Cohaesibacter gelatinilyticus: one gene and its partner. The protein of the gene in region 2 interacts with the protein of the main gene of each other region in a pairwise test. Links are inferred from orthologs where the notes say so. Each region holds a gene or a part of one and is shown on either strand. Other genes may lie near its edges.

Region 1 (4,954 bases), on a different replicon or contig from region 2:
AGAATTGGAGGGCAGGGCCTTGAGCAGTTGCTCGGCTTCCTGATCCTTGCGCTCGGAAGTGGATTTGGCCCGGCTTTCCACCAGCTCGATCATTTCGATCGAGGTGAAGCCCAAACTGCGCCCGGCTTTGCGGGCGCGGTCAAGATACCGCTCAAGCAACTCTGTTTCCGGGCCTGCCTTTTGGCGGCCAACGGCAGCAAGGATCAGTTTCATGACAGGTCCGCTCGGATCAAGTCTTAAAGCCTTTCTGTAGATTGTTGAATCGATGGAAAGGCTTTATATCTTTGTTTTAAGCAAATTCTTATCCGAAAAGTTGAAGCACTTTTCAGGAATATGCTCTAGTCGTCCTGGCTTTCAGCGGACCACATTTTCTCGATATTGTAAAACTCACGCACTTCCGGGCGGAAGATATGGACGATATGATCGCCTGTATCAATCAGCACCCAGTCGCAATTTGGCAGACCTTCGACATGGGCATTGCCGAACCCGTTATCCTTCAGATCACGCAGCAGACGATCAGCAACAGCTCCCACATGACGGTGGGACCGACCAGAGCTGATGATCATGAAATCGGCAAGAGAAGACTTGCCGCGCAAATCGATGGAAAGGGTGTCTTCAGCCTTGGAATCATCCAGGCTCGACAAGATCAGGGTAAGCGCTTGCTCTGGATCCTTGCGATCTGTTGCAGGGGCTTGGGGAGAAAGGCCGTTGGGCATGGTCTCCATTTGTGTTGCGGTGGACAAATGCACCTCATTTTCCAAAACTGGATCATTCCTTGCTCGGTATGGCCCCCATAGACTGGCCAAGAATGTGAGCGAAGGTTGATCCGTCGAATCTCTCGACTCTTATAATCTAAGTCATTCTATGTGACATTATCAAGGCTGTTGCCAGTGCCCTCACCCTTGCGCTTCTTTTCGCGCAGCAGTGTCGATGACAGATGTGACCGCGGTCCATGGAGGAAAACCCAGCAGGGGCCGCGGTTGGCAGATAGGCCTTTCGCCTCTTTTTCTGGCAGGCGCCAGCGTTGATAAGTCTGGGCTGCCTTGGAAGAAAGAGGCGACAGGCTGTAACCCGGACGGTCAATGATTGCAATGGGTAAAGTGGCAAAAATGCGCTTCCATTGCCGCCAATGATGAAAATTGGCCAAATTATCGGCTCCCATGAGCCAAACAAAGCGATTTTGCGGATATTTCCTGGTTAACCAGAGAATGGTCTTGGCGGAATAGCCGGAACTGAGTTGCTGCTCGAGCCCGGTCAGCGAGATGGATGGGTGATCCATCATGTTGGCTGTTTGCTCCAGTCTCTCTTCCAGTCGAGGAAGGCTGGAATTGTTCTTGAGCGGATTGCCCGGCGTGACCAGACACCAGATCTTGTCCAGCTCCAAGCGCTTCAAACCTGTCAATGCGACATGGCGATGCCCGTCATGAGGTGGATTGAAGCTGCCTCCATAGAGCCCGATGGTCATACCGGGCTCGATAGGTGGAATGCGCGTGCCGTGATTGGGTGATCGGCTCATGGAGTTTGGGTCCAGCTTTCTCGTTCACAATTATGGACGAATCTGCCCGGTGCCGTGAACGCGATATTTGAAGCTGGTTAATTGCTCCAGACCAACCGGGCCACGGGCATGCATGCGGCCGGTGGCGATGCCGATTTCGGCGCCCATGCCAAATTCGCCACCATCGGCAAATTGAGTGGAGGCATTATGCATGACAATGGCACTATCCACTTCATTGAGGAAACGGCTAGCAGCCTTGGCATCCTCAGTGATGATGCTCTCTGTATGAGAGGAGCTGTAGGTCGCGATGTGATCGATGGCCTCTGCGATATTGTCGACCAGTTTCACAGAGATGTCGGCTGAGAGATATTCGGTGTGCCAGTCTTTATCACTCGCTGCTACCACATTATCAGTCAGCGCAATTACTTCCTCGGTGCCATGAATAGTGCAGCCGGCGTCCTGTAGGGCTTTTACAATCGGTTTGGCATGGCTTTGCGCGAGCTTGCGATCCAGCAGCAGGGTTTCTGCTGCGCCACAAATTCCGGTGCGGCGCATCTTGGCGTTGACGGCGATTGCCAGTGCTTTTTCCGCATCCGCTGCTTCATGGATATAGAGATGGCAAACACCTTCCAGATGTGAGAAGACCGGCACGCGTGCTTCATCCTGAACACGGCCAACCAGACCCTTGCCGCCTCGGGGCACAATCACGTCGACATTGCCACCCAGACCTTTGAGCATTTCTCCCACAGCTGCGCGGTCTGTGGTTGGTACCATTTGAACGCAATGCTCGCTCAGGCCCGCGGCTTTCAAGCCCTGCATCAAGCAGGCATGAATGGCACGAGAGGAATGATAGCTATCCGAGCCACCACGCAGGATTGAGGCATTGCCAGCTTTCAGACATAGGGCACCTGCGTCGGCTGTAACATTGGGGCGGCTCTCATAAATCACACCAATCACACCGAGGGGGGTGCGAACGCGTTCAATATGCAGGCCGTTGGGACGATCCCATCCAGCCATGATACTGCCAACAGGGTCAGGTAGTTTGACAATGGCGTCCAACCCCTGGGCAATGGCGTCAATGCGTTTCTCATCCAGTGTCAGGCGATCAAGGAAGGAGGCTGCCATGCCGTCCTTCTTGCCTTTTTCGACATCTTTTGCGTTCGCGGCGAGGATTTCCTTGGTCGATGCGCGAATAGCAATTGCAGCCTCGGACAGGGCTTTGTTTTTTTGTGCTGTCGGGGCGTTGGCGAGCTCTCGGGCGGCGGTTCGAGCTTTTTGACCCAATGTCATCATGATCTCGGTCACATTGCCTGTCATGTCATTCATTTGCCTGTTCCCCTCAAGGCTTAAATCTGAAATCTGTTATCTATTTTCGAATTCGCTCAGAACCATATCATCGCGGTGGATGACTTCGGCTCTACCATCGTAGCCAAGCAAGCCTGCAATCTCATGGGATTGCCGACCGATAATTTTATCGGCTTCCGTTCGATCATACGCGACCAGACCACGGGCGATTTCTTCTCCATCCGGTCCGTTTAAAATGACGGCGTCCCCGCGAGAGAAGGCGCCTTCCAGTCTGGTGACACCTGCTGGTAGCAGGCTTTTACCGGAGAGCAGCGCTTTGACTGCACCGGCGTCCAGCATGATCATTCCATGGGGTTCCAGTGAGCCATGGATCCAGCGTTTGCGGGCGGTGATCGGGCTGGCTTTAGCCAAAAACCAGCTGCATTTTGCGCTACTGACAATGGCTTGCAACGGATTGTAGCCAGCACCGTTGGCGATAACCATGGATGTGCCTGCTTTCACAGCGATTTTTGCAGCAGCAATCTTTGTGGTCATGCCGCCTTTGGCAAGGGATGATCCGGCACTGCCTGCCATGGCCTCAATCTCCGGGGTGATTTTTTCAATCACGGGAAGATGCCTGGCATCGGGATTGGATGCCGGTGGTGCGGTATAGAGGCCGTCAATGTCAGAGAGCAGTACAAGACAATCGGCGCTGATCATGGTGGCTACACGTGCGGCCAGACGGTCATTGTCGCCATATTTGATCTCGGATGTGGCGACCGTGTCATTTTCATTGACGATTGGTACAACGCCCAGTTCCAGCAAGGTCGCAAGCGTGGCCCTAGCATTGAGATAAGGGCGACGTGCTTCGGTATCACCCAATGTCAGCAGAATTTGACCTGCTATCAGCTCTACCTTGTTCAGGGCGTCTGCATAAGCTCGGCCAAGGCTGATTTGGCCAATGGCTGCTGCAGCCTGACTTTGCTCCAGCTTCAAATGGCCTGTTGGCAAGTTTGTTTGTTTGCGGCCCAGAGCGATGGCACCGGAGGATACAATCAAGACTTCCTTGCCCTGCTCCTTCAGCCAGGCAATATCATCGACCAATGTTTGCAGCCAGGCTGCGCGCAAACGCCCACTTTTGGCATCAACCAGTGTGGCTGAGCCAATTTTGATGACAATGCGTTTTTGATCTTGCAATCGTGGAATTAAGGACGCCATGGTTCGGGCTCAAGATCTGCTTCTTCTTCGCGTTTGTTCTCGGTTTCAATCTTGCTCATGATAGCACGCAAGATATCGTCCATATTGGTTCGGGCAACAGCAGAAATGGCCATCGGTCGGAAGCCATAAGCCTCTTCAAATGTTTGGAGTTTTTCTTCCAGCTCTTCTTCTAGCAGCGAATCAACCTTGGTCAGGGCGACGATTTCGTCTTTCTGGCCCAAGCCTTCATCATAGGCTTCCAGTTCACCGCGGATTACCCGATAGGCGTCGACGAAATCCTCCTGGGTTGCGTCGATCAGATGCAACAGCACACGACAGCGCTCGACATGGCCGAGGAAGCGGTCTCCGATGCCGATGCCCTCATGGGCTCCTTCGATCAGACCGGGAATGTCGGCCATGACAAATTCACGGCTATCAATGCCCACAACACCCAGATTGGGATGCAGAGTGGTGAATGGATAATCGGCGATTTTTGGTTTGGCAGACGAGACTGATGCAAGAAATGTGGATTTGCCAGCATTTGGCAGGCCAACGAGACCTGCGTCAGCGATCAGCTTCAAACGCAACCATATCCAGCGCTCTTCGCCATCTTGCCCGGGATTGGCATGGCGTGGGGCCTGATTGGTTGCGGATTTGAAATGAGTGTTGCCAAAGCCTCCATTGCCACCTTTGGCGAGCAGAATCTTCTGGCCGATTTCCGTCAGATCAGCGAGAACCTCATCATTGTCCTCATCCATAATCTGGGTGCCGATGGGTACACGCAACACCACATCCTTGCCTTTATGGCCATTGCGGTTACGGCCCATGCCATGCAGACCGGTATCGGCTTTGAAATGCTGTTTGAAGCGGTAGTCAATGAGCGTATTCAGGCCATTGACACATTCGACCCATACATCGCCGCCTTTGCCGCCATCACCCCCATCAGGGCCACCCATGGCGACATATTTTTCGCGGCGG
Region 2 (4,910 bases):
CAGGATACGGGCTGCGGCATTGGTATAGAAGATCATCATACCCATTGCGGCGGCTGGTGCGATATCACCGGCGTCATCCATATTCAGCACCGCGATTGATGCCAGGGTTGTCTTGGGTGAATAGAGAAAGACAACTGCAGAGACCGTCGTCATGGCATTGACGAACAGATAGATGGAAATATCCAGAACTGCTGGTAGACATACCGGCACCGTAACGCGTGTAAACAATTTCATCGTGGGTTGTTTGAGCGATGCAGAAACAGATTCAAATTCCCGATCCATTTGCTTCAATGCGGTCACAGCTGTGAGGTGAGAGACCGTATAAAAATGTGTGACGGTACAAATCACCAGAATGGCCATTGTTCCATAGAGAAAATGCAAGGGGTTGGATGGGCTGTTGAAGAAGAAGATATAAGCCAGTCCCAACACCATGCCCGGAATTGCCATGGGTAACATGGCAATCATTTGAAACAGCGAGCGGCCCACTTTGAACCCATTGGACTTTTCGACCAGATAAGCCCCGAAGAAGACGACCACGGTACCGATGATCGCAACCATCAATGCCATTTGGATAGAGTTGAAATAGGACCCCCATCCACCGCCATCCATTTTATCAAATTGATAATTATTCAGACTGAGGCTCAGATCATAGGGCCAGAACTTCACCAGAGCGGCAAACTGACAGACTGCCAGCAAACCGATAATGAACAGAGCCATGGCAGAACAATAGGCAAACAGAAGACGATCGCGTTTTTGATCTGGCTGCGGCTGAAATGGGACAGATCGTGCTGAAAGCAGGGCAACCTGTTTGGACTGCACAAAACGATCAATTCCAAATGCCAGAATAGCTGGAATGACCAGCACGACGGAGACGACGGCGCCCATCTCAAAGTTTTGCTGGCCGATCACCTGCTTGTAGATGTCAACCGCAAGTACATTGAACTGACCTCCGATCACCTTGGGCAAACCAAAATCGGTTATTACCAGATTGAAGACCACAAAAGCGGCTGAAATCAATCCATAGCGGGCGCCGGGAATTGTAACGGTCCAAAAGGTTCGCCATGGAGAGCTTCTCAAACTTGTCGCGGCTTCATAGAGCCTGGCATCTGATATGGCCAACGCCGTAGAAATGATCAGGAATGCATGGGGAAAGGTAAAAAAGACCGATCCGATGACAATTCCGATGGGGCCATAGATACTTGCCCCCAGCAGCAATTCCTTCATCATGCCCTGATTGCCAAACAAATAGACCAGAGCAATACCGGGCAATAGAGAAGGCACCAGAATGGGCGCCATGGCGATCAGTCTGAATACTCCCTTGTAGCGCATGCAGCTCCGGTTCAGGGCATAGGCAAACCAGAAGGCAAGGCTGACTGTGATCATCGTTGAGATGATCGAGATCCAAAGTGAATTTTTGATGGACTGAAACAGGGCGGGTGTAGAAAAATAGCTTACGAAATTGCCCAACCCCGTTGACTTGACAGGTCGCAATTGTACTCGTCGGAATTTATTGGAGTTGAGTTCAATCCAATCCGTTCCATCATACAGCGTGGAACTGACCAGAAAACGTCCACCCTGTTCTACATTGCGTACTTTATATTTGACGGGACTGCGGAAACTGAATTTCGGAAACCATTTGGTGACTGTCAAACGACCGTCTGCTCCTGTTGTCAGATCTGCATCTGAATAAACAGGGATTTTTGCATTCAACTCGGCAGCACTTATGATGGAACCATCAAAAATGCCGTCTTCGTTGCTTTGCTGGAACTCGAAGCGCGTCAGATCCACCCGATAGGTGGAAAACGACTTTGACAACATCGCATAGAGTGGAAATGCCAGGGAGATGATCAAATAAAGTGCAATCACAATCATTCCGCCGCGCATCATGATATCATCACGACTGAGCTTGCCTTTTATGACTGGCCCGGCAGGCAAAGATTGCTGGGAGAGATCAGTCATTATGGCGCCCTTCCTGATTGAAGCCCATAAGGCGATCCTGATCCAGTTCGATGGTCATATGGCCGCCTTCCTTCAAGCCAAGGCGTCTTACGGCGTTGATGGAGAAATCAGCAATCAGATCATTGTCCCCGAACATCTCATTGCGCAAGCGACAACGCCAGAAGGACCCTAAAAACTCCATCTCGGTTACATCGACTGTAACCGCATTTTCCGGTGTGATGATAATGTCATCTGCTCCTGGAGAACGTGCGCCCATACCATGCGGAATGATATCCTCGGGTCGGATGGCAGCCAGAATGGCATCACCTTTGGGCAAACCATGGTGCTCGCCTTTTACAATCGTACCACCAATATCAATGAGATTATCACCGGCAGAACGGGCCGGGAACTGATTCATCTCACCAATGAAATCAGCTACAAACAAGCTGGCCGGGTGGCGATAGACCTGTGTTGGTGATCCCACCTGCTCAATGACACCATGATTCATCACCACAATCCGATCAGCCATGGCCAATGCTTCTTCCTGATCGTGGGTTACCATCACAGTTGTAACACCCAGTTTTCGTTGCAACTCTTTGATTTCATGACGTAGATGCACTCGTACTTTGGCATCCAGAGCCGACAATGGCTCGTCCAGAAGCAAAAGACCGGGATTGGTTGCAATGGCACGTGCGAGTGCTATTCGTTGTTGCTGTCCCCCGGACAATTGTGCGGGATATTTGTCCCCCTGATCAGGTAGACCGACCAGTTCCAATAGCTCGTTTACCCGACCGGAAATTTCGTCCTTGCTACGCCCCATATTCTCAAGGCCAAAAGCGATGTTCTTCTTGATAGTCAGATTGGGGAACAGGGCATATGACTGAAAGACAATTCCAAAATCGCGCTCCGATGGAGGCAGGTTTGAAACATCCAGCCCATTCTGGGTCATACTTCCCTGAGTTTGCAGATCCAGTCCGGCAATGGCGCGCAACAACGTGGTCTTGCCACATCCTGAGGGGCCAAGAAAACAGACAAATTCACCTTCATTGATATCGAGCGAGATATCCTTCAAGGCCAGAAACGTGCCAAAGGCTTTCCAAAGATTTTTGATGCTCAGATACAATTTGGGAGAAGGCACAGCTTCGCCCTCTGCATCTTGCAGGGCGGTCATGGTTTGCATAATTACGATCTTTCAGGGACTTGTTGGAGCATCCGCTTGTTGCAGCGGAAAAGCAGGAGCCAGTATTGGTCAAGGCTCCTGCCTTCATCAAGAAACCAAAGGCTTATCACTTTGGATCAGATTTACCATCATAGCGTTCCTGCCACTTTTTCAAGATACTGGCACGATTGACGGCTGCAAACACAAAGTCGTTATTGATCATTGCATCAGCCAGACCTTCTGGAAAATGCTCAACCGGTTTCGCAATACCAGGATATGCTACGACCGCATAGCCTTTGTTATACATTTTGTTGGCATCCTTGGTGACCGTAAAATCAACAAGCTTTTTCGCTGCGTCCAGTTTTTCGGTCCCTGCAATGATTGCAGTGGCTTCCATATCCCAGCCTACACCTTCAGAAGGAACAATAATCTCAAGAGGCGCTCCTGCGGCCTTGGATTTTGCGCCACGAAAAGCAAATGAGATACCGATTGGAATTTCACCGGCAGCAGCCAGTTTGCATGGCTTGGAACCTGAATGGGTATAGCGTGCTATATTTTGATGCAAGGCATCCATATACTCCCAACCACCCTTGTCACCAAATAGTTGCAACCAGCTTGATACATCCAAAAAGCCGGTCCCGGATGAGTTCGGGTTCGGCATGATCACATGGCCCTTATATTGGGGATCCGTCAGATCTTTCCAGGATTTTGGTGGAGTCAGGCCCGCTTTTTTTGCTTCTACCGTGTTGTAGCAAACAGAAGCAATCCATGCATCCATTCCAACCCATGACGGCGGTGTATCATCATCTACGAACTTGCGGTCCAAGTTCTCGACACCTTTGGGAGCATATGGCTCCAGCATGCCTTCCGACTTCAGAAGCAACAATGAGGTAGCAGCAAGACCCCAAACGACATCTGCTTGCGGGTTATCTCGCTCGGCCAGCAGTTTGGCGGTAATGATCCCTGTGGAATCACGCACCCAATTGATTTTGATGTCGGGATATTTTTCATTGAAAGTCTCGGCATACCGACCAAGATCTTCAGCTTCTACTGCTGTATAGACCGTCAGCTCTGTTTCTGCCAATGCACTTGTTGCGAGTCCAAGTGAAAACACACAAGCCGTAAAAAGGCCAATCTTTGATGACATATTTATTCTCCTCCAAAGGTGATGCTGGCCAGGCATTCTTTCCGACCCGGTCCGGCTTTAACTGGATTACAGTAGTTTCGCAGTTTTTTTGGACAAGAAAAATCGATTATGCCTACCATACTATAAGTTGAGCTTATATATAAATTCCGACTTGGAAAATGCTGGGTCATGTTGCATGATTCAAAATTTCTGGATTTGGACGGAAGTTGCCAAAATCCAAATTATGCAACATTGTCATATCGAAATCTGCATAATGCAAGAACCCAAGCCTAGATCGCATCAAGGGCAGTTCGCATATCGCGGATACCCTCGCCTATTTTGTCCTGATAGCGCAACAGGCTGCCGCCGAGCAGATAGACAACATCATCTCCATACATCCCTGCCATATCGGCAGCGCGCTCGACGCTCATACCACCACCGGGGCTTGGCAACATAGTCTGACCGATGCTGTCATCTTCTGTACAAGCCTTGGCTATGGATTGGCACTGCTCTTTTGTGAAGCCAAACCGCCCCCCTACATTCGGAAAGACCGAAATGTCAGTACCAGCCAGACGCTGCAATGTTCCAAACATCATGGCATGGGTGAAGCCAAGTTGCTCTGATAGTACATAGGGGCCAAGAAAAGCTGGATGCGCCATGATTGGCAAGTCGAGATCAGGAGCACGG

The links. Proteins that work in one complex are often made in the same cells at the same time.
Region 1: the proteins of CRO57_RS17450 (region 2) and CRO57_RS13910 interact in binary tests that used the Escherichia coli proteins (3 or more experiments, as listed by UniProt). The link is inferred for Cohaesibacter gelatinilyticus from one-to-one orthologs.

What each region holds. Positions count from the first base shown.
Region 1 is NZ_OBEL01000003.1:12,365-17,318, reverse strand. Bases 685-3,582 are described here. They hold CRO57_RS13910 (glutamate-5-semialdehyde dehydrogenase), read right to left. Parts: upstream 2,822-3,582; coding sequence 1,547-2,821; downstream 685-1,546. Other genes in these bases: proB (glutamate 5-kinase), read right to left, coding at 2,858-3,582; CRO57_RS13915 (nicotinate-nucleotide adenylyltransferase), read right to left, coding at 863-1,516; rsfS (ribosome silencing factor), read right to left, coding at 685-716. In the rest of the region: 23S rRNA (pseudouridine(1915)-N(3))-methyltransferase RlmH, read right to left, coding at 1-213; more of rsfS, read right to left, coding at 339-684; more of proB, read right to left, coding at 3,583-3,997; GTPase ObgE, read right to left, coding at 3,985-4,954. UniProt on the Escherichia coli protein: Catalyzes the NADPH-dependent reduction of L-glutamate 5-phosphate into L-glutamate 5-semialdehyde and phosphate. The product spontaneously undergoes cyclization to form 1-pyrroline-5-carboxylate.
Region 2 is NZ_OBEL01000004.1:320,181-325,090, forward strand. What follows is about bases 1,036-3,889. They hold CRO57_RS17450 (putative 2-aminoethylphosphonate ABC transporter ATP-binding protein), read right to left. Parts: upstream 3,119-3,889; coding sequence 1,952-3,118; downstream 1,036-1,951. Other genes in these bases: CRO57_RS17445 (putative 2-aminoethylphosphonate ABC transporter permease subunit), read right to left, coding at 1,036-1,959; CRO57_RS17455 (putative 2-aminoethylphosphonate ABC transporter substrate-binding protein), read right to left, coding at 3,225-3,889. Also shown: more of CRO57_RS17445, read right to left, coding at 1-1,035; more of CRO57_RS17455, read right to left, coding at 3,890-4,244; CRO57_RS17460 (RuBisCO large subunit C-terminal-like domain-containing protein), read right to left, coding at 4,514-4,910. UniProt on the Escherichia coli protein: Part of the ABC transporter complex CysAWTP involved in sulfate/thiosulfate import. Responsible for energy coupling to the transport system.